2 regions of the Streptomyces sp. WAC03905 genome follow, and region 2 is predicted to be linked to the other one. Evidence: riboswitches for the same ligand, from Rfam matches in the RefSeq annotation. Region 2 holds a riboswitch; the other holds the start of a gene.
What was found. A riboswitch is a leader RNA that binds a small molecule or an ion and turns the genes downstream of it on or off. The one in region 2 is predicted to bind ZMP and ZTP.
Positions count from the first base shown of each region.

Region 1: linked by a shared signal. The riboswitch ahead of AC2RP6_RS16760 (serine hydroxymethyltransferase) and the one ahead of AC2RP6_RS09460 (bifunctional 5,10-methylenetetrahydrofolate dehydrogenase/5,10-methenyltetrahydrofolate cyclohydrolase) in region 2 are both predicted to bind ZMP and ZTP.

Region 1 covers NZ_JBXYDZ010000003.1:3,195,742-3,215,971, reverse strand. Annotated here, with positions in the region: gene AC2RP6_RS16845 (cell division protein PerM) at 6-1,595, shown strand; gene AC2RP6_RS16840 (hypothetical protein) at 1,794-2,378, opposite strand; gene purN (phosphoribosylglycinamide formyltransferase) at 2,622-3,245, shown strand; partial or broken gene purH (bifunctional phosphoribosylaminoimidazolecarboxamide formyltransferase/IMP cyclohydrolase) at 3,242-4,838, shown strand; gene AC2RP6_RS16825 (hypothetical protein) at 4,917-5,597, opposite strand; gene AC2RP6_RS16820 (bifunctional methylenetetrahydrofolate dehydrogenase/methenyltetrahydrofolate cyclohydrolase) at 5,843-6,703, shown strand; gene AC2RP6_RS16815 (DUF3017 domain-containing protein) at 6,693-7,124, shown strand; gene AC2RP6_RS16810 (malate dehydrogenase) at 7,346-8,335, shown strand; gene AC2RP6_RS16805 (hypothetical protein) at 8,479-10,200, shown strand; gene AC2RP6_RS16800 (hypothetical protein) at 10,187-10,570, shown strand; gene AC2RP6_RS16795 (hypothetical protein) at 10,574-11,503, shown strand; gene AC2RP6_RS16790 (carboxymuconolactone decarboxylase family protein) at 11,566-12,090, opposite strand; gene pdxR (MocR-like pyridoxine biosynthesis transcription factor PdxR) at 12,138-13,535, shown strand; gene AC2RP6_RS16780 (DMT family protein) at 13,676-14,530, opposite strand; gene AC2RP6_RS16775 (hypothetical protein) at 14,635-14,931, shown strand; gene AC2RP6_RS16770 (glutathionylspermidine synthase family protein) at 14,939-16,141, shown strand; gene rocD (ornithine--oxo-acid transaminase) at 16,160-17,365, opposite strand; ZMP/ZTP riboswitch at 17,492-17,582, shown strand; gene AC2RP6_RS16760 (serine hydroxymethyltransferase) at 17,617-18,885, shown strand; gene trpS (tryptophan--tRNA ligase) at 18,998-20,011, shown strand; gene AC2RP6_RS16750 (2'-5' RNA ligase family protein) at 20,106-20,230, shown strand, end outside.
Region 2 covers NZ_JBXYDZ010000003.1:1,493,738-1,502,029, reverse strand. Annotated here, with positions in the region: gene AC2RP6_RS09490 (amino acid permease) at 1-1,128, shown strand, start outside; gene AC2RP6_RS09485 (SRPBCC family protein) at 1,183-1,617, shown strand; partial or broken gene AC2RP6_RS09480 (DUF2201 family putative metallopeptidase) at 1,586-1,959, shown strand; gene AC2RP6_RS09475 (hypothetical protein) at 1,966-2,325, opposite strand; gene AC2RP6_RS09470 (RNA polymerase sigma factor) at 2,421-4,016, opposite strand; gene AC2RP6_RS09465 (methyltransferase domain-containing protein) at 4,232-4,993, opposite strand; ZMP/ZTP riboswitch at 5,051-5,153, shown strand; gene AC2RP6_RS09460 (bifunctional 5,10-methylenetetrahydrofolate dehydrogenase/5,10-methenyltetrahydrofolate cyclohydrolase) at 5,226-6,071, shown strand; gene AC2RP6_RS09455 (MAB_1171c family putative transporter) at 6,161-7,306, opposite strand; gene AC2RP6_RS09450 (NAD(P)/FAD-dependent oxidoreductase) at 7,303-8,292, opposite strand, start outside.

The sequences.
Region 1 (20,230 bases), 1.7 Mb from region 2:
GCGGGGTGACCCAAGTGACCGAACGCGGGACCCGGTTGCCGACGGCCCCGCGAGCCGGTGTGCGGCGGCGTTCGCCGGCCGCCGCCGCATGCGTGGTGGGCGGCGCCGTGGCGGCCGGACTCGGGCTCGGCTTCCTCGCCGTGCTCGTCATCGTCCTGTGGATCAGCTCCCCCTATCCGGACAGCGGCCCCGGCGGCGCCCTGCACCTGGCCGCCGGGCTGTGGCTGCTCGCCCACGGGACCGAGCTGGTGCGGTACGAGACGCTTTCCGGCGTGCCCGCACCCGTTGGTGTGACACCGCTGCTCCTCGTCGCCCTGCCCGCCCTGCTCATGCGGCGGGCCGCCCGGCTGGGCGGCGCCTCCGAGGAGGACGACGAGGACGTGCTGCCCGCGACGGCCGTGTTCTCGGCCGTGCTCTGCGGCTACCTCTCCGTCGGGGCCCTCGCCACGGTGTACGCCGCCGGGGGCCCGATGCCGGCCGACCCGATCAGTGCCGCGTGGCACGTTCCGCTGGTTGCCGTGCCGGCCGCGGCCGGTGGTGTGTGGGGGGCCAAGGGGCGCCCGCCGGGACCGCTGCCGCACTGGCTGCCGGAGGGCGTACGACGCGGGTTCGTGCGCCCTCGTTACGCGCTGGCGCTGCGGGCGGGCGCGGGCGGGGCCCTGGTGCTCCTGGGCGGCGGAGCGCTGCTCGTCGGGGCCTCGCTCGCCTGGCACGGGGCGCAGGTCCAGGCCTCGTTCCTGTCGCTGACCGGGGTGTGGTCGGGGCGGTTCGCCGTCCTGCTGCTCGCGCTCGCGCTGATCCCGAACGCCATGGTCTGGGGGGCGGCCTACGCCCTCGGTCCCGGCTTCGCCCTCGGCGCCGGGGTGACGGCCACCCCGCTCGGCTCCGGGGGCGCGCCCGCGCTGCCCCGGTTCCCGCTGTTGGAGGCGCTCCCGGCCGCGGGCCCGGGCACCCCGCTGACCTGGGCGGCCGCCGGGGTGCCGGTGGTCGCGGGGCTGGCGGTGGGCTGGTTCTCGGTACGCCGGGCGCGTGAGGTCTCGTACGGGGAGACCGCGCTGACGGCGGCCCTCGGGGCGGTGGTGTGCGGCCTGGCGATGGCCGGGCTGGCGGCGGCCTCGGCGGGGCCGATGGGCTCGCGTCGGCTGATCGAGTTCGGGCCGGTGTGGTGGGCCACGGGAGCGGCGGCCCTCGCGTGGACGCTGGTGCTGGCCGTGCCGGTGGCGGTGGGGGTGCACGCGTGGCGCTACCGGCCGGCGGCCGGTCCGGGGGCGGGGGGCGCGGATGCGGACGAGCCGGTCGGGGGAGGGTGGCACGACAGCGGGGTGCGGGAGCTCCGGTGGGAGCTGATGCGGAAGGCGTCGGGGACGCTGGTGCCGGAGATCGTGCCCGAGCCGGTGGCTCCGCCGGTTGCGCCGGTTGCGCCGGTCGTGCCGGTGGCTTCGCCGGTTCGGCGGGCCGTGACCGTGGTGGCGGGGCTGGATCTGGGGCCGGCCCCGGTGGCGCCTCCTCCGGATGACCCGGGTGCCCCTGCCGAAGCGGCTGTTCCGGACGTGGTCGGGGTGCGGGTGCTGGCTCGGCGGAAGCCGTCCGCGTAGCCCGCGGGCGGGTGCCGGGTGCGGCGCCGTTGCCGGGGGCTCCGCCCCGGACCCCCGCGCCTCACACGCCGGCGGGGCTGAAACACCGGGGCTCAGCCCCGGACCCCCGCGCCTCACACGCCGGCGGGGCTGGAGGGGGCGGCGGGGCTGGAAGACCGGGGGTCGGCCCCGGGCCCCCTCGCCTCGGACGTCGGAGGGTTACTGGCGGACCTTCAGGACCTCGCCGATCACGTTGTTCGGGAGGAGGGTGTTGCACTGGAGTTCCGCCGCGTGGGTGAGGGCGTCGTCGCGGCACACGTAGAAGTCCTTGTACGCGAGCTGCAGCGCGTACGAGCTCATCGCCAGCAGGATCGCCAGTGAGGCGGTGACCAGGCCGCTCACCGCCGCCGTGCGCTGGGGGCGGGCCGCCGGGCCGAGGGCGTCCAGGCCCGTCGGGGCGCCCGGTTCGCCGGTCGCCGCCGCCGGCTTGCCGCGCAGCGCGCTGATGCCCCAGTACAGGGCGAGCGCGCCCAGCAGCAGGCCGACCGAGGGGATCCCGAAGATCCCGAAGAAGAAGCCCCACATGCCCGCCAGCAGCGCGTACCGCGCGCGGCGCTGGATCGGGTCGGTCGGGTCCCAGCGTGCCGGACCCCGCTGGCCGCCCGAGTCCCCCGGCCCGTTCCCGTCGCCGTTCCCGCCGTCGCCTCCGCTGCGCGGCTGCCACGGCTGGTCGGGCCGGCCTTCCGGCGGGGCCGCGAAGGGGTTGTCGTCGGTGGGGGAGTCGGGCTGGCGGCGGTCCGGCATCGGGTGTGTTACTTCCCCTGTGTCGTGGACGTCACGTGGACATCGAGGCGAGGTGGGCCAGTTTGCGGCGTGTAGGCCAGACGCTACCGCCCGGCCGTCCCCCCGTCCCTCGGGGGCCGTCCGGTGTGCCGGTATCGTTGCAGGCGGTCGGCGGCTTCGTATGGTTCCCCGTATATCGGTACCCCGAAGTTTCGTATGACCACACAAAGACGAACGACGCAATTACGTGAGAAAGGGCCTCCCATGGCCGCCTCCCGCCTGGTCGTGCTGGTCTCGGGGTCCGGCACCAACCTCCAGGCCCTGCTCGACGCCATCGACGCCCACCCCGGCGGATCCGAGGGCTTCGGCGCCGAAGTCGTCGCCGTGGGGGCCGACCGTGCGAACATCGCCGGCCTGGAGCGGGCGGAGAAGGCCGGGATCCCCACCTTCGTCTGCCCGGTGAAGGACTACGGGAGCCGCGCCGAGTGGGACGCCGCCCTCACCGCGGCGACCGACGCGCACGCGCCCGACCTGGTCGTGTCCGCCGGTTTCATGAAGATCGTGGGCAAGGAGTTCCTCGACCGCTTCGGCGGCCGGTTCGTCAACACCCACCCCGCCCTCCTCCCCGCCTTCCCCGGAGCCCACGGCGTCCGGGACGCGCTCGCCTACGGCGCGAAGGTCACCGGCTGCACGGTCCACTTCGTGGACGGCGGCGTGGACACGGGTCCGATCATCGCCCAGGGTGTGGTCGAGGTCCGGGACGAGGACGACGAAGCCGCTCTGCACGAGCGCATCAAGGAAGTCGAGCGACAGCTGCTCGTCGACGTCGTGGGGCGCCTGGCCCGGCACGGCTACCGCATTGAGGGACGAAAGGTAACAATCCAGTGACCGCCGCAGACACCGCAGCGAGCAACGACCCGACCACGACCCGGCGGCCGATCCGGCGTGCGCTCATCAGCGTCTACGACAAGACGGGACTGGAAGAGCTGGCCCGCGGCCTGCACGGGGCGGGCGTCGCGCTCGTCTCCACCGGCTCCACCGCCTCGAAGATCGCCGCCGCAGGGGTGCCCGTCACCAAGGTCGAGGAGCTGACCGGCTTCCCCGAGTGCCTCGACGGCCGGGTCAAGACCCTGCACCCCCGCGTGCACGCCGGCATCCTCGCCGACCTGCGCCTGGAGGACCACCGCAACCAGCTCGCCGAGCTGGGCGTCGAGCCCTTCGACCTCGTCGTCGTCAACCTGTACCCGTTCCTGGCCACCGTCCAGTCGGGTGCCACTCCCGACGAGTGCGTCGAGCAGATCGACATCGGCGGCCCCTCGATGGTCCGCGCCGCCGCCAAGAACCACCCGTCGGTGTCCGTGGTCACCAGCCCCGCGCGCTACGCCGACGTCATCGCCGCGGCCCAGGGCGGCGGCTTCGACCTCACCGCGCGCAAGCGGCTGGCGGCCGAGGCCTTCCAGCACACCGCCGCCTACGACGTGGCCGTCGCCTCCTGGTTCACGAACGCGTACGCCCCGGAGGGCGAGGAGGGCGCCCTGCCCGAGTTCCTCGCCGGCGCCTGGGAGCGCAAGTCCACCCTGCGCTACGGCGAGAACCCGCACCAGGCCGCCGCCCTCTACACGGACGGGCAGCCGGGCGGGCTCGCCAACGCCGAGCAGCTGCACGGCAAGGAGATGTCCTTCAACAACTACGTGGACACCGAGGCCGCGCGCCGCGCCGCCCACGACCACGAGGAGCCGTGCGTCGCGATCATCAAGCACGCCAACCCGTGCGGCATCGCGATCGGCGCGGACGTCGCCGCCGCCCACCGCAAGGCGCACGCCTGCGACCCGCTGTCGGCGTTCGGCGGCGTCATCGCCGTCAACCGTCCGGTGACCGTCGAGCTTCGCCGAGCAGGTCGCGGAGATCTTCACCGAGGTCATCGCCGCCCCCGGCTACGAGGACGGCGCGGTCGAGATCCTGGCCAGGAAGAAGAACATCCGCGTCCTGAAGGTCGACGGGACCCCGCACCAGCCGGGCGACCTCAAGCCCATCAGCGGCGGCGCGCTGCTCCAGCAGTCGGACCTGTTCCAGGCCGAGGGCGACGACCCCGCCAACTGGACCCTGGCCACCGGCGACGCGCTGTCCCCGGCCGAGCTCGCCGAGCTGGCCTTCGCGTGGCGGGCCTGCCGGGCCGTCAAGTCGAACGCGATCCTGCTGGCGAAGGACGGCGCCTCGGTCGGCGTCGGCATGGGCCAGGTCAACCGCGTCGACTCGGCCAAGCTCGCCGTCGAGCGGGCCGGCGCCGAGCGCGCGCAGGGTTCGTACGCGGCGTCCGACGCCTTCTTCCCCTTCCCGGACGGGCTGGAGATCCTGACGGCCGCGGGCATCAAGGCCGTGGTCCAGCCCGGCGGTTCGGTCCGTGACGAGCAGGTCGTCGAGGCCGCGCAGAAGGCCGGCGTGACCATGTACTTCACCGGCACCCGGCACTTCTTCCACTGAGTCCGGCCCGCCCCGGCACACGGCGAAGGCCGCGACCCGCAGTGCGGGGCGCGGCCTTCGCCGTGTGCGGAGGGCGGCTCAGTAGCGCGGGCGCTTGAAGTAGTCGCCGGCCTTCGCGAGGCCGATGACGATGGTGAGGCCGAGGGCGAGGGAGACCAGGGCGGGCAGCAGGACGATGGCGGTGGGCCCGCCGCTCGACGAGTGCTCGCTCGCGCCGAGGGCCGCCACGTTGACGAGCAGGCTCAGACCGGCGAAGAAGGTCTGCAGCGAGCCGTAGACGATGCCGGACACGCGCACGCCGTTGCGGCCCTTGCCCATCTTGACCGCCGTCAGGAACGGCCACAGGGCCATGCCGATCAGGACGAGGCCGCCGATGACGAAGCCGACGCTGACGGCCGTCCCCACGTCCTGCGCCGAGGAGCTGGAGGACCCCGAGAAGGCGGAGGCGAAGACGGCGCCGCCGATGATGATCAACAGCCCGGCCAGCGCCTGCAGGCCCCCCAGGATGAAGAGGATGACCCGGGCCGCCTTCGCGCCGCCGGGCATCTCCATGTGGGCGCCCGGGTACCCGCCGGGACCGCCCGGGTAGCCCCCCGGGTAGCCGGCGGGGCCGCCGGGGTAGCCCTGCGGGGCCTGCTGCGGGTAGGCGTAGCCGCCCTGCGGCGGGACGCCCTGGGGGGCCTGCTGCGGGTAGCCGTAACCGGGCTGGCCCTGCGCCGGCTGCTGTCCGTACGGATTGTGCGGGTCGCCGAAACTCATCTGGGGTGTTCCTCCGTGGAAGTGCGGGGACGCACGGCAATGAAGCGCGGAGGAATCCTGCACGGTGCGGTCCGCCCCCCGGCACTGCCCGCGGCACTCAGTCGTTTCATCGTGGTCCGACCGGCGAGGCCTTGTCCAGCGGGTTGGCATACGGACGGTCACTTGTTGTGCAAGTGCAATGAACCCTGAGGTCCCGCGAGCGCCTTGACTGGAACCAGGGCCACCTCATCCGGGAGGATGGGGGCATGACCGCCCAGATTCTCGATGGCAAGGCCACCGCGGCCGCGATCAAGTCCGAACTGACCGCCCGCGTGGCGGCCCTGAAGGCCCGGGGCATCACCCCCGGCCTCGGCACCCTGCTGGTCGGCGACGATCCGGGCAGCCGCTGGTACGTCAACGGCAAGCACAAGGACTGCGCCGAGGTCGGCATCGCCTCCATCCAGCGCGAACTGCCCGCGACGGCCTCCCAGGAGGACATCGAGGAGGTCGTGCGCGAGCTCAACGCCAACCCGCAGTGCACGGGCTACATCGTGCAACTCCCGCTGCCCAAGGGCATCGACACCAACCGGGTCCTGGAGCTGATGGACCCGCTGAAGGACGCCGACGGACTGCACCCGACCTCCCTGGGCCGGCTCGTGCTGAACGAGCCGGGACCGCTGCCCTGCACCCCGTACGGGATCGTCGAACTGCTGCGCCACCACGACGTCGAGATCGACGGGGCGCACGTCGTCGTCCTCGGCCGCGGGATCACCGTCGGGCGGTCCATCGGGCTGCTGCTGACGCGCAAGTCCGAGAACGCCACCGTGACGCTGTGCCACACCGGCACGCGCGACCTCTCCGGGCTGCTGCGCCAGGCGGACATCGTCGTCGCCGCGGCCGGGGTCCCGCACCTGGTCAAGCCCGAGGACGTGAAGCCGGGCGCGGCCGTGCTCGACGTGGGCGTCAGCCGCGACGAGGCCGGGAAGATCGTCGGCGACGTGCACCCCGGTGTCGCCGAGGTCGCCGCGTGGATCTCGCCGAACCCGGGCGGCGTCGGCCCGATGACCCGCGCCCAGCTGCTCGTCAACGTCGTCGAGGCGGCGGAGCGGTCCGGCCGTGAGGGCTGAACCGGGCACCGAGCACGTGAACGGGAGCGGCACGGCCAAGTCCCGCCGCTTCCCCTCCGTCACGCGGGACACGGCCCGCCCCGAGGGCAGCGGCCGCGCCGTCCCCGGCGCCGTGTCCACGCCCGCCCGCCAGTGGCCGATGCTCAGCGTGCTCGCCGCGACCGCGGTGGGGCTGCTGGTCACGGCCCTCGGGCAGGCCCGGTACGGCTGCCTGGTGATCGGCGTGGCCCTGATCGCGGCGTCCGTGCTGCGGCGCGTGCTGCCGTCGGTGGGGATGCTCGCGGTGCGCTCCCGCTTCACGGACATGATCACCTACGGGCTGCTGGGCGTCGCGATCACGCTGCTCGCGCTGGTCATGGAGCCGCAGCCGCTGCTGAAGATCCCGTTCCTGGAGAGCGCGGTCCGCTTCACCGTGCGCTGAGCGCACCGGGTCGGCCGCCGAACAAAGGCCCGGGGACCGGCTGCGCCTTCGAAACGCCGGGGTACGTGTGCCACGCACCACAGGGACCCGGGGGTTGGGCCGCGCCCGGGTCGGATAGCCTGACCGCGGATGTCTCTTCACGTCAAGATTTACAGGGGAGCGGCGTCCTCCAGCACATGGGGCAGGGACGCCCCACCGCCAGCTGTCTAACGGAGAAGGCCATGACCCGCACTCCTGTGAATGTCACCGTCACCGGCGCCGCCGGCCAGATCGGCTACGCGCTGCTCTTCCGTATCGCGTCCGGTCACCTGCTCGGCGCCGACGTGCCGGTCAAGCTCCGCCTCCTGGAGATCCCCCAGGGCATGAAGGCCGCCGAGGGCACCGCCATGGAGCTCGACGACTGCGCCTTCCCGCTGCTCGCCGGCATCGACATCTTCGACGACCCGAACAAGGGCTTCGAGGGTGCCAACGTCGCGCTGCTCGTGGGCGCCCGCCCGCGCACCAAGGGCATGGAGCGCGGCGACCTGCTCGCCGCCAACGGCGGCATCTTCAAGCCGCAGGGCCAGGCCATCAACGCGCACGCCGCGGACGACATCAAGGTCCTCGTCGTGGGCAACCCGGCCAACACCAACGCGCTCATCGCGCAGGCCGCCGCCCCGGACGTACCGGCCGAGCGCTTCACCGCGATGACCCGCCTGGACCACAACCGCGCGATCTCGCAGCTGGCCGCCAAGACCGGTGCCGCCGTCTCCGACATCAAGCGCCTGACGATCTGGGGCAACCACTCGGCGACCCAGTACCCGGACATCTTCCACGCGGAGATCGCCGGCAAGAACGCCGCCGAGGTCGTGAACGACCAGGCGTGGCTCGCCGACACCTTCATCCCGACCGTTGCCAAGCGCGGCGCCGCGATCATCGACGCCCGTGGCGCGTCGTCCGCCGCCTCGGCCGCAAACGCCGCCATCGACCACGTGCACACCTGGGTCAACGGCACCGCCGAGGGCGACTGGACCTCGATGGGCATCCCGTCGGACGGCTCCTACGGCGTTCCGGAGGGTCTGATCTCCTCCTTCCCCGTCACCTGCAAGGACGGCGCGTACGAGATCGTCCAGGGCCTGGACGTCAACGAGTTCTCCCGCTCCCGCATCGACGCCTCCGTCCAGGAGCTGTCGGAGGAGCGCGACGCCGTCCGCGAACTCGGCCTGATCTGATCCTTCGCTCCTCACCGAGGAGCACGGACCCCTTCGCCACCTCGGCGAGGAGCACGCACCGCGGCGCCCCGGCCCCCATGGGCCGGGGCGCTTTGGCGTGATTGCGCCTGTCGGAAGTTGTAAGGGAAATCTAAGGTCGGTCGGTGACCGAGAGCCCGATTCCCCGCCAATACACCGGCGCCCCACAGGACGAACCCCGCACCGGCCGTCCCCCCGTCGACCCGGCGGTCAGCGAGGCCGGCCGCTTCCTGTGCGCGGGCACCTACCTCGACGCCGGGTACCGCGACCGCGTCATCGAGGAGCTGTACGTCCACGAGGAGCGCATCGTCGCGCCCTCCTACGGCTTCGACGCCTCGCGCGTCCTCGCCCACGCCCTGCGCGCCCGCCGCGCCGAACTCGGCTGGGCCGTCGGCATACTCGGTGCCTGGTTCGTGGGATCCCTCCTGACCGGCGGCGCCCTCGTGGTGCTGCTCCTGCCGTTCCTGATGCTGAGCCTCGCCGGCTGGCTCAGGGCCCGGTCCGGGCTGCTGCCGCGCCTGCTGGGCCTCGTCGTGCGGATCTACGCCTGGTGGAACCTGGCCGTCATCGTGATCCTGGTCCTCGGGATCTGGCTGGCGCTCCTCGGTGCCTTCGGCGACGAGGACGAAGGCCCCGTCGGCCTCGGCCTGCTGCTCTTCTCCGAGGGCGTCGGCGGTCCCGCGGCCGGCTTCGTCCTCGGATGGATCCCGGCGGTCTTCGCCGCCGTCGTCACCGTCGTCGGTCTCCAGCGCGGCCACGTCGCCCGGACCATCGCCAACGACCTCAACCGGGACCGGTACGCCCACCGCTCCGCGGACCCCGCGGAAGCGGAGCAGGGCGTACGGTTCGCCCGCGTCCGGCAGCGCATCCTGCACGAGCAGCACGCGCCGATGATCATGTACGACATCAACGACCCATTTCTCGGCGCCGGCGAGGCGTACCACCCCTGGCAGGTGTCCTTCGAGCTGCGCGCCCGCGAGGACCTCGAAGCCGGTCGGAAGCCGGAGCCGCTCACCAACGCCCGCATCGTGGAGCGGATCGTGCCGATGCTGGAGCAGCTGCGCGTGCCGTCGCAGCACGGGTCCCCGCAGGCCGAGGCCGACGTACTGGACCGCCTGCGCGAACTGGTCGTCGACAGCTGCGTGTTCCTGCCCGGCGGCGGACTGGACCACCGCGACGAGGGCCCGCACCTGCGCGCCGACTTCGAGGCGCACCGGGCCGCCGCCGTCGAGGAGGGCGGCGAGCGCCGCCGGTACTTCCTGCGCGTCCGGGTCGGCGGCTGGGACGAGAACCTCGTCGTCACCGTGTTCGTACGGGTCCACACCCAGGGCGGGATGATGATGGTCGAGGTGGCGCCGCACGTCCTGCTGCCCGTCCACGTCGCCTTCCACAACGCGGACGCCGACGCCCACCGCTACCTGAACAACAGCCGCTTCGGTAAGGCCGTCTGGGCCCTGCGGCACACGCCCGCCTCCTTCCCGGCGGCCCTCGTCACCCTGGGCCGCGGCATCGCCAGCTGGTGGCGGATCGCCACCGCCGGCAACGGCGGGGCCCGCCCCGAGGGGCCGCGGGCCTCGGTGCGCGAACTCGCCGCGCAGGACAACGGATCGCTCTTCCACCTGATGGACCTCGACCGGTACCTGAAGACCATTCAGGACCGGATCGTCGCCGGCATTACCGTGGTCCTGGACGAAGCCGGCTGGCACACCGAGGCGTTCGCGCGGCGCGCCGACGTCTACGTCGGCGCCGGCGGGACCTACATCGGCGCGATGCACGACAGCGCCGCCAGCTTCGGCGGCAGCGGGAACCACAACAGCACACACAGGGGGAGCCATGGCAGCAAGTGACGGAGGAGCACAGGAGCCCGCCGTGCGGATCGGCAGCGTCCACGGCAGCGCGTTCAGCATCGGCGGCTCCGGCAACACCAACAGCGTCCACCAGGGCGGTACGGGAGCGGACGCGCCCGGCGCGGCGGAGCTGCTGGAGGCGGTGCTCGCCCTGCGCGAGGCCCTCGTCCGGGAGGCGCCGCGGGGCGCCGAACGGACCGCGCTCGACGCCGAACTGGACGGGGTCGCCGAGCAGCTGGAGGGCGCCGAGGAGATCCGGCCCGGCCTGGTCACCCGGCTGCGCGGGGCGCTGGAGCGGTGGGCGCCGCTGGTGGAGACGGTGAGCGCGGCCACTGCCCTGGGCAGCCTGCTCGGCGCGCTGGGAGGCTGATCCGTGGCTCCGGCACAGCCGCCGACCGGCCCCCGCCGCTGGGACGCCCGGGCGCAGCGCTGGGTGGCCGACCAGGCTCCGGCCGGTCCGCCGACGGGGACCCCGGCCGCCCCGGCGCCGGTCCCCGGTCCGGGCCTGCCGCCGCTTCCCCCGCAGCCGCCGACCCCGCCCGCGCCCACGCCCCCGTACGGGCCGCCACCCGTGCCGCCGCAGCAGCACGGCCCGGGCGCCGGGGCCGGCGGGAGGCCGGGCGGCCGTTGGCTGACCCCGGCGACGGCGGGCATCGCGGTCGCCTCCGTGGCGATCGGCGCGGCAGCCGTCTGGTTCGTGGCCCGGGACACGGGCGACGCCGACCGCGCGGGCGAGAAGAACGGCACGGTGACCTCGGGTGCGCCGACGGAATCCGGCGGGGGCCCGCCCACGGCCACCGGCGCCCCGACCACCGCCGCACCGATCGGGACGCCCACCCCGGGCCCCACCGGCACCGGGGCGGGCGGGGCAGCCCACGAGACCAGGCGCGACCCGGCGGGCTTCACCGTCGCCGTGCCCGCGGGCTGGGCGCGCGAGGAGGTCAAGGAAGGCGTCTTCTACCGCTCGGCCGACCGGACCGCGCTGATCCAGGTGTTCCGGGTGTCGGAGCCGGAACTCAGCCCGCTCCAGGCGGTCCGGCAGGCCTCCACCTACCTGCGGGGCGGCACCCGGGGGTACGAGGAGATCAGCGTCGGCCCGGTGTCCGGCGGCGCCGACGCGGCGGAGCTCGTCTACCAGTACGACAGCGAGGAGTCGCGCGGCGTGCGGCGCGGGGTCGAACGGGTCTTCCTCGCGGCGGACGGCAGCAAATGGGCGCTGCTCACCGCGGGCCCGGTCGCCGAGTGGCCGCTCACGCAGGAGCACCACGCGGCGGCCGTGGCGGCGTTCCGCCCGACGGGCTGACGGCCGCGGCCGGCCGGCGGGCCCGGCGGGCCCCGCCGGCCCCGCCGGCCCCGCCGGGCCGGTCAGGCCTTGTACGCGCCCGGCTTGTAGTGGCCCGGCACCATGCGCGTGGTGACGGCGATGCGGTTCCACACGTTGATCGTCGCGATGACGGCGATCAGCTGGGCCAGCTCCTGCTCCTCGAAGTGCGCCGCGGCCTTCGCGTACACCTCGTCGGGCACGAAGCCGTCCGTCAGCACCGTGACGGCCTCGGTGAACTCGATCGCGGCGAGCTCCTTCTCGGTGTAGAAGTGCCGCGACTCCTCCCAGGCGCCCAGTTGGACGATCCGCTCGACGCTCTCACCGGCGGCGATCGCGTCCTTGGTGTGCATGTCGAGGCAGAAGGCGCAGTGGTTGAGCTGGGAGGCGCGGATCTTGACGAGCTCGACCAGGGACGGCTCCAGGCCCTTGCGGGCGGCGAGCTCCAGGGCCAGGACGGCCTTGTAGACCTCGGGCGTGAGCTTCGCCATGTGCATGCGCGGGGTGTGCTCGGGCGCGAGGTCGTGGGTGTGCGCGTGGGTCTGCGGGTTCTCCGCGGTGGTCGTCATGTGTTCCACCGTAGGAGCGGGGCGGCCCGCCGGTATGGTCCATTTTCATGACGGATCCTTGGGCCACTTTCGGAGCCGACCTGCACCTGGACCTCTCCGCAGGGCAGGGTCTGCGGGCCGGGCTCACCGATGCGCTGCGGGAGGCCGCGCGCGGCGGGCGGCTGGCGCCCGGCACGCGGCTGCCGTCCTCCCGGACCCTCGCGGCCGACCTGGGCATCGCGCGGAACACGGTCGCCGAGGCGTACGCCGAGCTGGTCGCGGAGGGCTGGCTCACCGCCCGCCAGGGCTCCGGCACCCGGGTCGCGCAGCGGGCCCGCCCGCGCCGGGCGGCGGCGGCCGCCCCCGTACGGCGCCCCGCGCGCGGCGGGCCGGCGTACAGCCTGGTCCCCGGCACGCCGGACCTGGGCGGCTTCCCGCGTGGGGCCTGGCTGTCGGCGGCCCGGCGGGCGCTGACCGCCGCCCCGAACGAGGCCTTCGGCTACGCCACCGACCCGCGCGGCCGCGTCGAGCTGCGGCAGGCGCTGGCGGGCTACCTGGCGCGGGCGCGCGGTGTGTACGCGGACCCGGACCGGATCGTCCTGTGCTCCGGGTTCCTGCACGGGCTGAAGCTGCTCGCGGCGGTGCTGCGGGCGCGGCGGGTGCGGGAGGTCGCGGTGGAGGGGTACGGCCTGGACTTCCACCGGGACGTGCTGGTGGGGGCGGGGCTGCGGACCAGTCCGCTCGGGGTGGACGACGAGGGCGCCCGTACGGGCGAGCTGACGGCGGCGGCGGGTGCGGTACTGCTGACCCCGGCCCACCAGTTCCCGACGGGCGCCGCGCTGACCCCGGCCCGCCGGGCGGCCGCCGTCGACTGGGCCCGGACCACCGGCGGGCTGATCCTGGAGGACGACTACGACGGCGAGTTCCGCTACGACCGGCAGCCGGTGGGGGCCCTGCAGGGGCTGGACCCGGACCGGGTGGTGTACCTCGGCACGGCCAGCAAGTCCCTCGCTCCGGGGCTGCGGATCGGCTGGATGGTCGTCCCGCCGGGCCTGCTGGAGGAGGTCACCGAGGCGAAGGGCCACACCGACTGGACCTCCAGCGCGCCGGACCAGCTGACGCTGGCGGAGTTCATCGCCTCGGGGGCGTACGACCGGCACGTGCGCGGGATGCGGCTGCGCTACCGGCGGCGGCGGGACGAACTGGTGGCGGCGGTGGCCGGGAGGGTCACAGGTGTCTCGGGGATCGCGGCGGGCCTGCACGCGGTGCTGGACCTCCCTGCGGGCACGGAGCGGTCGGTGCTGCAGTCCGCGGCCTGGTACGACCTGGCCCTGCACGGCCTGTCCGCCTTCCGCCACCCGCAGGCCGAGGCCGTGCCGCGGGACGCGCTGGTCGTCGGCTACGGGACCCCGTCGGACAGCGCCTGGTCACCGACCCTTGCGGCGCTCGCCGCCTCGCTGCCCTGACCCTGCGGGGTGCCGCGCCGTTGCGGGGGCGTCGCCCCCGGACGCCCGCGCCCCACAGGCCGGCGGGGCCGGAACAGGGCCCCGCGAGGGCTCGGGGGCGGAGCCCCCGCACGGGTGCGGCAGGCGGGAAAGGGCTCCACTCAGCCACAGCCACGTGGTGGTGCTGGGGCCGATGGCGATGTCGGTTCGCCGAAGCGGGAGAGGGCCAGGGAGCCGGCCACGGCCACCGCGAAGCCCGTCACCGCCAGCCAGGTCAGGCCCTCCCGGGTGCGGTCGCCGAGCCACACCACGCCCACCAGCGCCGGGCCGATCGTCTCGCCGAGCACCAGGCCTGCCGTCGCGACCGTCACCGAGCCGCGCGCCAGCGCCGAGGTCAGCAGCAGGAACCCCGCCGCGCCGCCCAGCAGGAGCGCGTACAGGGCCGGGTTGGCGAAGTCCCGTACCGAGTCGATGAGCCGCACCGAGACCTCCACCACGCCGAAGCCCGTGCCCGACCCGAGACCGAGGACCAGCGCCCGCGGCCCGTCCGGCAGCCCGCCCGCGACCACCCCGACGGCCAGCACCAGCACCGCCACCCCCAGCAGCCCCAGCTTCAGCGCGAGCGAACCCGTCCCGGCGCCTTCCTCCCCCGCGGAGAGCCCCAGCATCAGAAGCCCCACGCACACCACGCCCACCGCGCACCACTCCGCCGCGGACAGCCGCACCGCCATCAGCCGCGAGGCGACCACCGCCGTCACCGCCAGGCTGGCGGCCAGCGCCGCCCCGACCACGTAGATCGGCACGTGCCGCAGCGCGATGATCTGCAGCACGAATCCGGCCGCGTCCAGGGTCAGACCCAGGACGTAGCGCCACTGCCGCGCGGCCCGCAGGAACAGCGCCGCGTCCACTCCGGACCCGCTGCCCGGCTCCACCGCCCGCGTCGCGACGGCCTGCAGAACGGACGCCGTGCCGAAGCACACCGCCGCACCCAGCGCGCAAATCATCCCAATCAGCACGAACTGACTCTAGGTCACGGATCTCACGGCGGCCGGATTCCATCGGCCGGGGGCCCCGTTCTAGTCTGTCGGGAGCACGCCAGGCCCCAGGGGGAGCAGCAGACATGGACAGCAGCAGCACCAACCAGCGCCGGATGCGTTCGGGCGCCGTCGCCCTCGGAGGCATGGGCCTGCTCGCGGCCACCCTCGTGGCCTGCGGCAGCAGCGACGAACCGGACCGCCGTTGTGCGTCCCGCTCGACGCTGGACCATCTGAACAGCAAGGAGTGCAAGACCGGCGGAACCGGCGCGTACTACTACGGCGGCCGCGTCAGCAACGGCAAGGTCACCGGCGGCAGCTTCGACAAGTCCGCCGTCACCCGCGGCGGCATCGGCGGCCACTCCAGCTCCAGCGGCGGCTGATCACACGATGCAGCGGCACACCATCGAGCCCCGCCCCGGCTGGCAGAAGACGGTCGAGGAGCAGGGGCTGATCTACCCCCTCACCCGTTACCCCGACGACTCGCTGCGCCCCTACTGGGACGAGAGCGCCTACTACTCCTTCTCCCTGCCGGAGATCGAGGCGCTGGAGAACGTCGTCGAGGAACTGCACGCCATGTGCCTGGCCGCCGCCGCGCACATCGTCGAGCACGACCGCTTCACCGACCTCGGCATCACCGATCCGAAGCTCGCCGCGCTGATCACCGAGTCCTGGCGGCGCCGCGCCGAACAGCCCTCCCTCTACGGCCGTTTCGACCTGCGCTACGACGGCAGCGGCAGCCCGGCCAAGATGCTGGAGTACAACGCCGACACCCCGACCTCCCTGGTGGAGGCGGCCAGTCCGCAGTGGTTCTGGATGGAGGAGCGGTTCCCCGGCGCCGACCAGTGGAACTCCCTGCACGAGCGCCTCGTCGACGCCTGGCGCCGCCAGGCGGAGCTGCTGGCGCCCGGCCCGCTGCACTTCGCGCACTCCGAGACCGACGAGCTCGGCGAGGACCTGATGACGGTCGCCTACCTGCAGGAGACCGCGGACCAGGCCGGTCTGGAGACCCACGCCCTGTCCGTCGAGCAGATCGGCTGGGACAGCCTGTCCGGCCGGTTCGTCGACGACAAGCTCCGCTTCATTCGCAGCTGCTTCAAGCTCTACCCGTGGGAGTGGCTGGCCACGGACGAGTTCGGCCCCCAGGTCCTGGGCACCTACGACCACGGCGGTGGCTCCGGCACCACCTGCTGGATCGAGCCGCTGTGGAAGATGCTGCTCTCCAACAAGGCGCTGCTCGCGATCCTGTGGGAGCTGTTCCCGGAGCACCCGAACCTGCTGCCCGCCTACCTCGACGGCCCGCGCGAGCTGGCGGAGCCCGGGGCGGACGGGTACGTGGCCAAGCCCCTCCTCGGCCGTGAGGGCGCCGGCGTCACCCTGCACGAGCCGGGCCCGGACGGCGAGCCGTTCGTCCCGGAGCCGGGGGAGCGGTACTGCTTCCAGGGGCTGGCCCCGCTGCCCGACTTCGACGGCAACCGGGTGGTGCTCGGCGCGTGGGTCGTCGAGGACGAGGCGGCGGGGCTCGGGATCCGCGAGTCGGCCGGGCCGGTCACGGACGAGTACGCCCGCTTCCTGCCCCACGTCATCCTCTGAGGATCCGCCGGACGCCGCCTAAGCGGACAGCACCGCCCGGAGCTGTTCCAGCCCCCAGTCCAGGTCCTCCTTGGTGATCACCAGCGGCGGGGCGATCCGGATCGTCGACCCGTGGGTGTCCTTCACGAGCACGCCGCGCTCCATCATCTTCTCGGAGATCTCCCGGCCCGTGCCGTGGGAGGGGGCGATGTCGACGCCCGCCCACAGGCCGCGGCCGCGCACGGCGGTCACGGCGCCCCCGCCGACGAGCAGGCCCAGCTCGCTGTGGAGGTGGTCGCCCAGTTCGGTGGCGCGCTGCTGGTACTCGCCGGTCCGGAGCATGGCGATCACCTCCAGGGCGACGGCGCACGCGAGCGGGTTCCCGCCGAAGGTGGACCCGTGCTGGCCGGGCCCGAACACCCCCAGCACGTCCCGGTCCGCGACCACCGCCGACACCGGCACGACGCCGCCGCCGAGCGCCTTGCCGAGGAGGTAGACGTCGGGGACGACCCCCTCGTGCTCGCAGGCGAAGGTCTTCCCGGTCCGGCCGAGCCCGGACTGGATCTCGTCGGCCATGAACAGGACGTTCCGCTCGCGGGTCAGTTCCCGTACGCCGCTCAGGTACCCGGCGGGCGGCACCAGCACCCCCGCCTCGCCCTGGATCGGCTCCAGCAGCACGGCCACGGTGTTCTCCGTGACGGCGTGGGACAGCGCGGTGAGGTCCCCGTACGGGACGATCTCGAAGCCGGGCGTGTACGGGCCGAAGTGGTCGCGGGCGTCGTGGTCCGTGGAGAAGGAGACGACGGTCGTGGTCCGGCCGTGGAAGTTGTCGGCGGCCACGACGATCTTGGCGTGGCCGTCCGGGACGCCCTTGACCTCGTAGCCCCACTTGCGGGCGGTCTTCACCGCCGTCTCCACGGCCTCCGCACCCGTGTTCATGGGCAGCACCATCTCCTTGCCGCACAGCGCGGCGAGTTCGGTGCAGAAGTCGGCGAACCGGTCGTGGTGGAAGGCGCGCGAGGTGAGCGTGACCCGCTCCAGCTGGGCGCGCGCCGCGTCGATCAGACGGCGGTTGCCGTGCCCGAAGTTCAGCGCGGAGTACCCGGCGAGCATGTCGAGGTATCTGCGGCCTTCCACGTCGGTCATCCACGCGCCCTCCGCGGACGCGACGACGACCGGCAGGGGGTGGTAGTTGTGCGCGCTGTGCGCGTCGGCGGAGCGGATGGCATCAGCTGTTGTCGACACGGGGTCTCCGATCGTCCGTCTGGCCGGTGAAGCGGTGAAGCGGTGACGAGGGTGGCGTCACCTTCTTATCGTCGCTCGTATCCCGGACGCAGAAACCTCTCCCGCGGCGAGGCGGATAAGGTGTTCGATACGCACGGCGACTGGCGTACGGAGAACCAACTCCGGGGGAGTCGTGCGCGCTCGACCGCATACAGGGCCGCTCGCCTGGGCCTCGCGGGGTACCGATCACATCGACCCCGGAGGAGCCCGCCGTGTCCGCGAGCCGCCATCCCGCCCTGTCCGCGACCGATCCCGAACTGGCGTCCTACGTCGCCGCGGAGGAAGTCCTCCAGGCGGAGACCCTGCGCCTGATCCCCAGCGAGAACTACGTGTCCGCGGCCGTCCTCGAAGCCTCCGGCACCGTGCTGCAGAACAAGTACAGCGAGGGCTACCCCGGCCGCCGCTACTACGAGGGCCAGCAGAACATCGACCGCGTCGAGGCCCTGGCGGTCGAGCGGGCCAAGGGCCTGTTCGGCGTGGAGCACGCCAACGTGCAGCCGTACTCCGGCTCCCCCGCCAACCTGGCCGTGTACCTGGCCTTCGCGAAGCCCGGCGACACGGTCATGGGCATGGCCCTGCCGATGGGCGGCCACCTGACGCACGGCTGGGGCGTCTCGGCGACCGGCTCGTGGTTCCGCGGCGTGCAGTACGGCGTCCGCGCCGACACCGGGCTGATCGACTACGACGCCGTGCGCGACCTGGCGCTCGCCGAGCGGCCCAAGGTGATCTTCTGCGGCGGTACCGCCCTGCCGAGGACCATCGACTTCGCCGCCTTCGCCCGGATCGCGCGCGAGGCGGGCTCGGTCCTGGTCGCGGACGTCGCCCACATCGCCGGCCTGATCGCGGGCGGTGCGCACCCGTCCCCGGCGGACCACGTGGACGTCATCTCCACCACGACCCACAAGACGCTGCGCGGCCCGCGCGGCGCGATGCTGATGTGCCGCGAGGAGCACGCCAAGGCGATCGACAAGGCCGTCTTCCCCGGGCTGCAGGGCGGCCCGCACAACCAGACGACGGCGGGCATCGCGGTGGCGCTGCACGAGGCGGCGCAGCCGTCCTTCGTCCGGTACGCGCACGCGGTCGTGGCCAATGCCAAGGCGCTGGCCGCGGCCCTGCTGGAGCGGGGCTTCGACCTGGTGTCGGGCGGTACGGACAACCACCTGATCCTGATCGACCTGACGGGCAAGGAAGTGCCGGGGAAGGTCGCGGCCAAGGCGCTGGACCGGGCCGGCATCGTCGTGAACCACAACACGGTCCCCTTCGACCCGCGCAAGCCGTTCGACCCGTCGGGCATCCGCATCGGTACGCCCTCGCTGACGTCGCGCGGCCTGACCGCGGAGCACATGCCGGTGGTCGCCGACTGGATCTCGCGCGCGGTGGACGCCGCCGCGAGGCAGGACGAGACCGCGCTGAAGGTGATCCGTGCCGAGGTCGCCGACCTGATGGCCGCCTTCCCGGCCCCGGGCCTGCCGCTGTCGTAGCCCCGCGGCGCCGCTGCGGGGGTCCGGGGCTGCCGCCCCGGACCCCCGCGCGGCGGAACGAACCGGCCGAGTGCGGGCGTGAGCCCCTCCCCGCACCTGAGAGAATGGGCCCATGGCTTCTGATCGTCCTCGCGCGCTCTCCGGCATCCAGCCCACCTCCGGCTCGTTCCACCTCGGGAACTACCTCGGAGCCATCCGCCAGTACGTCGCCCTGCAGGAGACGCACGACGCGTTCTACATGGTCGTCGACCTGCACGCGATCACCATGCCCCAGGATCCGAAGGACCTGCGCGCGAACACCCGCCTCTCCGCCGCGCAGCTGCTGGCCGCCGGTCTGGACCCGGAGCGCTGCACGCTCTTCATCCAGAGCCACGTGCCCGAGCACGCGCAGCTCGGCTGGGTGATGAACTGCATCACCGGCTTCGGCGAGGCCAGCCGGATGACGCAGTTCAAGGACAAGTCGGCCAAGGGCGGTGTCAACAGCGCCAGCGTCGGCCTCTTCACGTACCCGATCCTCCAGGTCGCCGACATCCTGCTCTATCAGGCGGACGCCGTCCCGGTCGGCGAGGACCAGCGCCAGCACATCGAACTGACCCGCGACCTGGCCGAGCGCTTCAACGGCCGCTTCGGCCGGACCTTCACCCTCCCGGCGGCGCACATCGTCAAGGAGGTCGCGAAGATCTACGACCTCCAGGACCCGGCGATCAAGATGTCGAAGTCCGCGTCGTCGCCCAAGGGCCTGATCAACCTCCTCGACGAGGCCAAGGTCACCGAGAAGAAGATCAAGAGCGCGGTCACCGACACCGAGGCCGAGATCCGGTTCGACACCGAGAAGAAGCCCGGCGTCAGCAACCTGCTCACGATCTACTCCACCCTCACGGGCGAGTCGATCACCGCCCTGGAGGAGAAGTACGCGGGCAAGGGCTACGGCGCGCTGAAGACGGACCTGGCCGGAGTGATGGTCGATTTCGTCACACCCTTCAAGCAGCGCACCCAGGAGTACCTGGACGACCCGGAGACGCTGGACTCCATCCTGGCCAAGGGCGCGGAGAAGGCCCGCGCGGTCGCCGCGGAGACCCTCGCGCAGGCGTACGACCGGCTGGGTCTGCTGCCCGCCAAGCACTGACGAACGCACCTACGGAAAGACGGCTCTGGCACGAAGTGGGGTCCTGGCCGCACACTGGGGCGGCAGGACACAGGGACAAACGGAGGAGAGATACGTGGGGACCGTAACGCTCGGCGTTTCGATCGCGGTCCCGGAGCCCTACGGCAGCCGACTCCAGGAGCTGCGCGCGGGCTTCGGGGACGCCGCCGCGCACGGCATCCCCACGCACGTCACCCTCGT
Region 2 (8,292 bases):
CACCCGCAGACCGGCGGCCCGTACGTCTACGCCCGCGCGGCCTTCGGCGACTTCGCCGGCTTCCTCGCCGCCTGGAGCTACTGGATCACCTCCTGGGTGTCGAACGCGGCCCTCGCCGTCGCCTCGGTCGGCTACCTCTGCGTCCTCTTCCCGGCCATCGGCGCGCACCAGTGGTCGATGTGCCTGGCGGCCCTGGCCATGCAGTGGCTGCCCGCGCTCGCCAACCTGGCCGGCACGCGCTACGTGGGTGCCGTCCAACTCGTCGCCACCGTGCTGAAGTTCGCCCCGCTGATGCTGGTCGCCGTGGGCGGCCTGTTCTTCTTCGACCCCGCCAACCTCGGCCCGTTCCAGGCGACCGGACAGAGCCCCGCCGGTGCGCTCTCCGCCTCCGCGGCGATCCTGCTCTTCAGCTACCTCGGCGTCGAGTCGGCCGCCGTCAGCGCCGGTGAGGTCCGCGACCCCGCCCGCAACGTCGGCCGGGCCACGATCCTCGGTACCGCCGGCGCGGCCGCCGTCTACCTGCTCGGCACCCTGTCCGTCTTCGGGCTCGTCGCCCACGACAGCCTGGTATCCTCCGAGGCCCCCTTCACCGACGCCGTCAACGCCATGTTCGGCGGCACCTGGGGCGGCACCCTCGTCGCCTGCGCCGCCGTCGTCTCGATGGCCGGCGCCCTCAACGGCTGGACACTGCTCAGCGCCCAGACCCCGTACGCCGCCGCCAAGGACGGCCTCTTCCCCCGCGCCTTCGAGACGAAGCGGCGCGGCGTCCCGGTCGTCGGCGTCGTCGTCACGACCTCCCTCGCCTCGGCCCTGACCGTCTACAACTACACGGCGGGCTCCGACGGCGTCTTCGAGATCCTGGTCCTCGTCACCACCTTCACCGCGACCGTCCCCTACCTGCTCTCCACCGCCGCGCAGATCTACTTCCTGCTCTCCGGCCAGGGCGAGCGCGTCCGGCGCGGACGCCTGGCCCGCGACGGCGCCCTCGCCGTCCTCGCCTTCGGCTTCTCCCTCTGGCTGGTGGCCGGCTCCGGATACGCCGCCGTCTACCAGGGCGTGCTCTTCCTCTTCGCGGGCGTCGCCGTCTACGCCGTGATGGCCGCACGCAGGCAGCGGACAGCCGCCTGACCTGCGCGGTAGCGTGGAAGGACAGGGCCTTTCAGGGGGCGTGAAAGGGTCGCCATGTCCGCGATCAGGGAAAGCATCGAAATCGACCGGAGTCCCGAAGAGGTCTTCGCCTACCTGTCGGACGCCTCCCACCTGCCCGAGTGGCAGAAGAGCGCCGTGTCCGTCAGGGGCGCCGACCACCCGGCCGTCGGATCGCTCATCGCCGTACGGCGGCGCATCGGCCGCCGCGAGTTCCCGACGACCATGGAAGTCACCGAGTACGACCCGCCCAGGACCTGGCACCTCCACGGCACCGACGGCCCGGTCCGCGGCGACGTCCGCGGCACCGTCGAGCCCCTGGGCGACGGGACGCGCTCCCGGCTGACGCTGAGCCTCGACTTCGAGGGCCACGGCATCGGCAGGGTCCTCGTACCGCTCGTCGTGAAGCCGCACGCGCGCAAGGAGATGCCGCTGAACGAGGAGAAGCTCAAGCACCTCCTCGAAACCTGAACCGTGCGGACGCGCCGGAAACAGGATGCCGGGCGACGTGCGGTGTGACCGGACGATGAACGCCGCCCTGCTCGGCACGGCGCTGGGTGCGGTCGCCTCGTACGCCGAGGCCCGCGCCGTACCGCCCCGGCGCGTGGTGTTCTGCGACGCGGCGGCACCGTGCTCCAGGCGGGCGTCGACCTGCTCCAGCGGGCCGCGGACTTCCCGCCCGGAGCGCCGCTGCTGGTGATCACCGACGGCTGGTGCGACACCCTGCGCATCCGCCGCGAACACGCCTTCCTCGTGCCCCGGGGCGCCACCCTGCCGTTCACCCCCCGGGGCCCGGTCTTCCGCCTGTCCTGACGGCCGTCACGGCCGCTGCCTGCGGCCGAGCCGGTAGACGCCGTAGGTGGTGGCGAGGATGACGTCCACGGCCGCCCAGAGGGCGACCAGCAGCCATATGCCGAGCGCGGTGCCGACGTCCCCCGCGTCGCGGCACACTTGCAGGGCGTCCCCCGTCAGCCCCGCACAGGCCTCGGGGTCGGTGTCGGCGCCGTTCAACGCCGCGATGATCCAGACCAGGAAGAACAACTGCACAGCGAGGAAGACCCAGAAGAAGACCCGGTGCGGCCTCCTCGGGCCGGGAGCGGGGCGCACCGCCGGGCCCTCGGGACGCGGACCCCACGTCGGGGGCTGCGCAGGAGGGGGCGGGAGCGGGGTGTCGGCCATGGGCGGAACCTCCTCACGCCACGATCCCACGGCGCGACGCAGCACGCCCCCGGCCCGCACGTGCGCGGGTCGGGGGCGTGCCGGGGGAGATCGACTCAGTCGAGGTAGTCGCGCAGCACCTGCGAACGCGACGGGTGGCGCAGCTTCGACATGGTCTTCGACTCGATCTGGCGGATGCGCTCACGGGTCACCCCGTAGACGCGGCCGATCTCGTCCAGCGTCTTCGGCTGGCCGTCGTTGAGGCCGTAACGCATGGAGACCACGCCCGCCTCGCGCTCCGACAGGGTGCCCAGGATCGACTGGAGCTGCTCCTGCAGGAACGTGAAGGACACCGCGTCCGCGGGCACGACGGCCTCGGAGTCCTCGATGAGGTCACCGAACTCGCTGTCGCCCTCCTCACCCAGCGGGGTGTGCAGGGAGATCGGCTCGCGGCCGTACTTCTGGACCTCGATGACCTTCTCGGGGGTCATGTCGAGTTCCTTGCCCAGCTCCTCCGGGGTGGGCTCGCGGCCCAGGTCCTGGAGCATCTGGCGCTGCACGCGGGCGAGCTTGTTGATGATCTCGACCATGTGCACGGGGATGCGGATCGTGCGCGACTGGTCGGCCATGGCGCGGGTGATCGCCTGCCGGATCCACCAGGTCGCGTACGTGGAGAACTTGAAGCCCTTGGTGTAGTCGAACTTCTCCACGGCGCGGATCAGGCCGACGTTGCCCTCCTGGATCAGGTCCAGGAAGAGCATGCCGCGGCCGGTGTAGCGCTTGGCGAGGGAGACCACGAGACGGAGGTTGGCCTCCAGCAGGTGGTTCTTCGCACGGCGGCCGTCCTCGACGAGGATCTCCAGCTCGCGCTTGAAGGCGGGCTTGTGGTCCTCCTCCTCTTCGAGCTTGTACTCGGAGAAGAGACCGGCCTCGATGCGCTTGGCGAGCTCGACCTCCTGCTCGGCGTTGAGGAGCGGCACCTTGCCGATGAGCTTGAGGTAGTCCTTGACCGGGTCGGCGGTGGCGCCGGCCACCATGACCGTCTGGGCCGGGGCGTCGTCCTCGTCGTCGTCGGACAGCACGAAGCCCTGGGCGCCGGCCTTGGGAGCCTCCTCCTCGGCCTCGTCGACGAGGTCCTCGGCGGCCCAGTCCTCGCCCTCGACGGCCGGGGTCTCGCCCTCGTCGGAGTCCTTGGCGCTCGTCTTCTTCGCCGCGGCGGTCTTCTTCACGGCGGTCTTCTTGGCGGCGGTCTTCTTGACCGTGCGCTTCTTGGGCTCGGCGGCGGCCTCGGCCGGCGCCGCCTCCGCAGCCGCGGCGGCCGACGGAGCGGATATCGCCGAAGCCGTGGACGTGACCGTGGTGGCCGCGGGGGCGGCCGCGGTCTTGCGCGCACCGATGGGCCGGGGCGCGGCGGTGGCCTTCTTGGCCACCGTACGGGCGGGGGCGGCGGCAGCCTTGCGGGGCTTCTTCGCGGCAGCCTTGGTGGCCGGGGCCGCGCTGACGTGAAGGGCGACACCCTCCTCGTCGAGGACCTGGTTCAGGCTGCGCAGGACCCGCTTCCACTGGTCCACCGGGATGCGGCCGGCCTCGAAGGCCTGGCGCACGTCGTCACCGTTGATGTGACCCTGCTCGCGGCCGCGCTCGACGAGCGCTACCAGGGCCTCGGATTCGGCGATCTCCGGAGGGAACGTACGGGACGGGCTGAGCGACACAAGGAGCCTCTCGTTGCGAACAGATAAGGGGTGGGCGGGACATCATCGCGCGAACTCGGGAAACAGACCCGAGGGGGGTCTGTATTCCGGGCCGCGCGAGGACACCTGTCGGTTCATCGCATGCCCGAGTCGATTCGTTACGCGCTGAATTGAGTGACCTGCGCCACGCTGCGACGGGGCAACCGGATCCGGCGTGGATCCGTCCGCCCTCCGCGTCAGCCCGTTTTGCGGGCTTCGATCAGGAAACGGGCGGTATGCGCGACGAAGGGGCCGTCGTGCTCGATCCGTTCGTGCAGCTCACGCAACCGGTCCCGGTACTGCCCGACCGTGAAGCCCGGCACCATCCAGATCACCTTCCGCAGGAAGTAGATCACGGCCCCGATGTCGTGGAACTCGGTGCGCAGTCGTTCGGAGCGCAGGTCGAGCACCTCCAGTCCCGCCTTCGTGGCGTCCGCGACCGCGTCGTCGGGGTGCCGGGCGCGCCGCACCTCCTCCGGCTGCGGCCCGAGAAAATATTCGACGAGTTCGAAGACGCTCGCCGGGCCGACCTGCTGCGAGAGGTACGTGCCGCCGGGCGCCAGCACCCGGGCGATCTCGTCCCACCAGATCGTCACCGGATGCCGGCTGGTGACCAGCTCGAAGGCGTCGTCGCCGAAGGGCAGGGGCGGCTCGTCGGAGTCCGCGACCACCACCGCGCCCAGCGGGTGCAGCAGTCTCGTCGCCCGCTCGACGTTGGGCGGCCAGGACTCCGTGGCCACCGTGAGCCGGGGCAGGGGGCCGCATCCGGCGAGGACCTCGCCGCCGCCGGTCTGGATGTCCAGGGCGGACCGGACCCGGGCCAGCCGTTCCGCCATCAGACGCTGGTATCCCCAGGAAGGACGCTGCTCGGTGGCGCGGCCGTCGAGCCAGGAGAAGTCCCAGCCGTCCACGGAGACGGACTCCGCCTCGGCGACAAGATGGTCGAAAGTACGCGTCATGCATTGATCGTCGCAGGTCGGGCGCCGGGCGACCACCGGTTTGGTCGACTACAGTGGTCGGCGGGCCGTGACTGGCGTTCGGGTGGATCACCACCGGGGAGCGACCCGGCGTACCTCGGCACTTCCCGTACGTCGACTGCCGCGCGCCTGGGCGAACCGCGATCCGCAGCGACGTTCAGGAGACCCCGTGACGACTGCCCAGACTGCCCCTGCCGCCGGGACCGCCCGGCTGATGGACGGCACCGCCCTCGCCCGCCGCATCTCGGAGCAGACCGCCGCCCTCGCGGCGAAGATCACCGAGCGCACCGGCACCGCGCCCTGCCTGGCGACCGTGCTGGTCGGCGAGGACCCCGCCTCGGTCACCTACGTCCGCATGAAGCAGAACCGCTGCGCCAAGGCCGGCATCACCTCCCGCCACGTGGAGCTGCCCGCGTCGACCACCACGGAGGAGCTGGTCGCGGCGATCACGGCGCTCTCCGAGGACCCGGAGATCAGCGGCATCCTGCTCCAGCACCCCGTCCCGCACCACATCGACGAGCGCGCCGCCTTCGAGGCCATCGCCCCCGGCAAGGACGTCGACGGCGTCACCATGCACTCGTTCGCGGCCATGGGCTTCGGCCTGCCGGGCTTCGTCTCCTGCACCCCGGGCGGCATCATGCGCCTGCTGGCCGAGTACGACGTGGACCTGACCGGCAAGCACGCCGTGGTCGTCGGCCGCAGCGCGATCCTGGGCAAGCCCGCCGGGATGCTGCTGCTGGAGCAGAACGCCACCGTCACCTACTGCCACTCCCGTACGCGGGACCTCTCCGCGCTCGTGCGCCAGGCGGACGTGCTCGTCGCCGCCGTCGGCAAGGCGGAGTTCATCCGGGGCGAGGACATCAAGCCGGGCGCCGTGGTCCTGGACGCCGGCTACAACGAGGGCAACGTCGGCGACGTGCACTTCGCGTCGGCGGCCGAGCGGGCCTCGCTGATCACGCCGGTTCCGGGCGGTGTCGGCCCGATGACCATCGCCGTCCTGCTGGAGCAGACGGTGCGCGCCGCGGCCGCGCAGGCCGGTCTGGACCTCGCGGAGCTCTGATCCGCCCGCCGGCCCCGGCCCGCGCCCGGCCGGCCCCGCTGTCGCGACGCCCCGGACCCCGGTCCGGGGCGTCGCGCGTCCGCCGCCGCTCAGGCGGCGGCGTACGCGCGGAACTCGTGGGCCAGCGCGGTCAGCGGGCGGCGGCCCAGGCGGTGCGGGTCGGGGAGCGGCGCCGGCGCCGGCCCGGATCCGCGGGCGGCGGCCTCCTTGAGGCGGCACGCGGCGGCCACGACGGCGGCGTCCGCGACCGCGCCGGCCCGCGCCTCGTCCAGGCCCCGGCCGCGGGCCGTCTCGTACGCGGCGGCGTGCACCCGGGGGTCGAACCAGCCGGCCAGCGCCAGGATGCCGTCGTCGATGACGGACTCGCGGTGGACGAGCCGGATCGCCACCGGGGACCACCACGCCAGCGGGACGGTCCGGCCCTGCGCCGCGGCGAAGCCGCGCAGCGCCTTCCACAGCGGGCGCAGCCGCCGGTACTCGCTGAAGGCGGTCCAGGTCGCCGACCCGCCGATCAGCGGCACGACGAATCCGGCGCCGAGCAGCAGCGCGGAGGCGGAGGCCAGGGGCGGCGCCACGTCCGTGGACAGGACGACCCAGTCGCGGCCGGCCCAGCGGGCGGCCACCGAGGCCCATTTGGCGGCGAGGTAGGCCAGGTCGAGCAGCCCCGCGAGGACGATCAGGGCCAGCCCGGTGCGCAGCGGACGCAGCGAGCGGTCCGCGCGCGCGAACCACTTGGCGCACAGCCAGGTCAGGGCCGAGGTGCCCAGGGTGTGCGCCACCAGGAAGCAGACGATCATCTCGCGGATCCACGGCGTCGTCGCGTAGTAGGTGTCGAGGTCCCTGAGCCGTTCCACCGGCGCGTCCCCGATCACGAACAGGACGACGATCGCGGCGGTCGCCGTGCCGAACACCGCCGCGGTCAGCCGGGTGGCCCGCCGCACGGCGGCGGGCGGCCCGCCGCGCCACCGCAGGACGAGGACGACGCACAGCCCGGAGAAGACCGTGAGCAGGCCGAACACCAGCGGCGCGGAGAAGTTGACCACGCCGGTACGGCGGTTGACCGCGGCGATCGTCGGCGGCGACGCCAGGAAGGTGATGGGGGCGCCGACGACGAGCAGTGCGCACGCGGTCCGGTTCAGCGGCTGGTCCCAGTCGCGGCGCAGCTTCGGAGCTTTGATCAGCAGGGCCAGGACCATCAAGGAGCCGGGGAGGAGCAGGGGGATCTCGCGGCTCATCGGGCCTGACCGACGGGGTCGGCGGGGCCGACCGGATCGCTTTCCGGACCACTCGCCCCATGGCTTTCCGGACCGCTCGCCGGACGGACGGCACCGGTTCTCGTGCCGGGCGCCGGGGCCAGCCCGGCGACGGCCCGCTCCGCGGCGGTGAGCGGCGGCGCCTTCAGCGCGCCCCGGTCGGACGCACGCGCCACGTGCCAGACCACCGACGGGCGGAGCCAGTGGGTGGGCTCGATGCTCATGGTGAGGACGTTGAACAGGGCGGCGGTGAGCGCCTCGTCGGTGGTGGCGCCCGTCATCAGCCGGTTGACGTAGCCGTTGAGCAGGCCGGTTCCGGCGCGCGGCTTCATCCCGGTGGCGCCCGGATACAGGATGTCCTGCGAGGTGGCGAGCTCCCAGGCGGTGGCGACCTGGGGTGCGATGACGCGCTGCGCCTCGCGGCCGATCCCGGGATGGGCCAGGCCCTTGGCCCGCAGCAGGGTGCGTACGGCCAGCAGGCCCTGGGCTGCGACGGTCATGCCCTGCCCGTAGAGCGGGTTAAAGGTGGCGACGGAGTCGCCGACGGCGAAGAAGCCGTCGGGCAGTTCGGCCTTCTCGAAGTAGACACGACGGTTGGCGGTGCCCTGGGTGACGGCGACGTCCGTGAGGGGCTTGCGGTGCTCCAGGAGCTCGCCGACGATCGGGTCGCGCACGGACTTGGCGAACGCGATGAACGCGTCGGGGTCGCCGGTCGGCTGACCGCCGCGGGTGCCGGACAGCGTGGCCTGCCACTGGCCGTTCTCGATGGGCACGATCGTGGCGGTCTGCCCGGGCACCGGCACCCGGGGGTCGGACTGCACGTTGACGATGGGGAAGCCCATCTCGTGCGCACCGGCCGGGGCCTCGAAGATCCGGGTCGCGTAGACGAGGCCCGAGTCGACCTCGGCCTGCCGGATGCCGCTCACGCCGAGGGCCTGGAGCCAGGTCCGCGCGCGCGATCCGCGGCC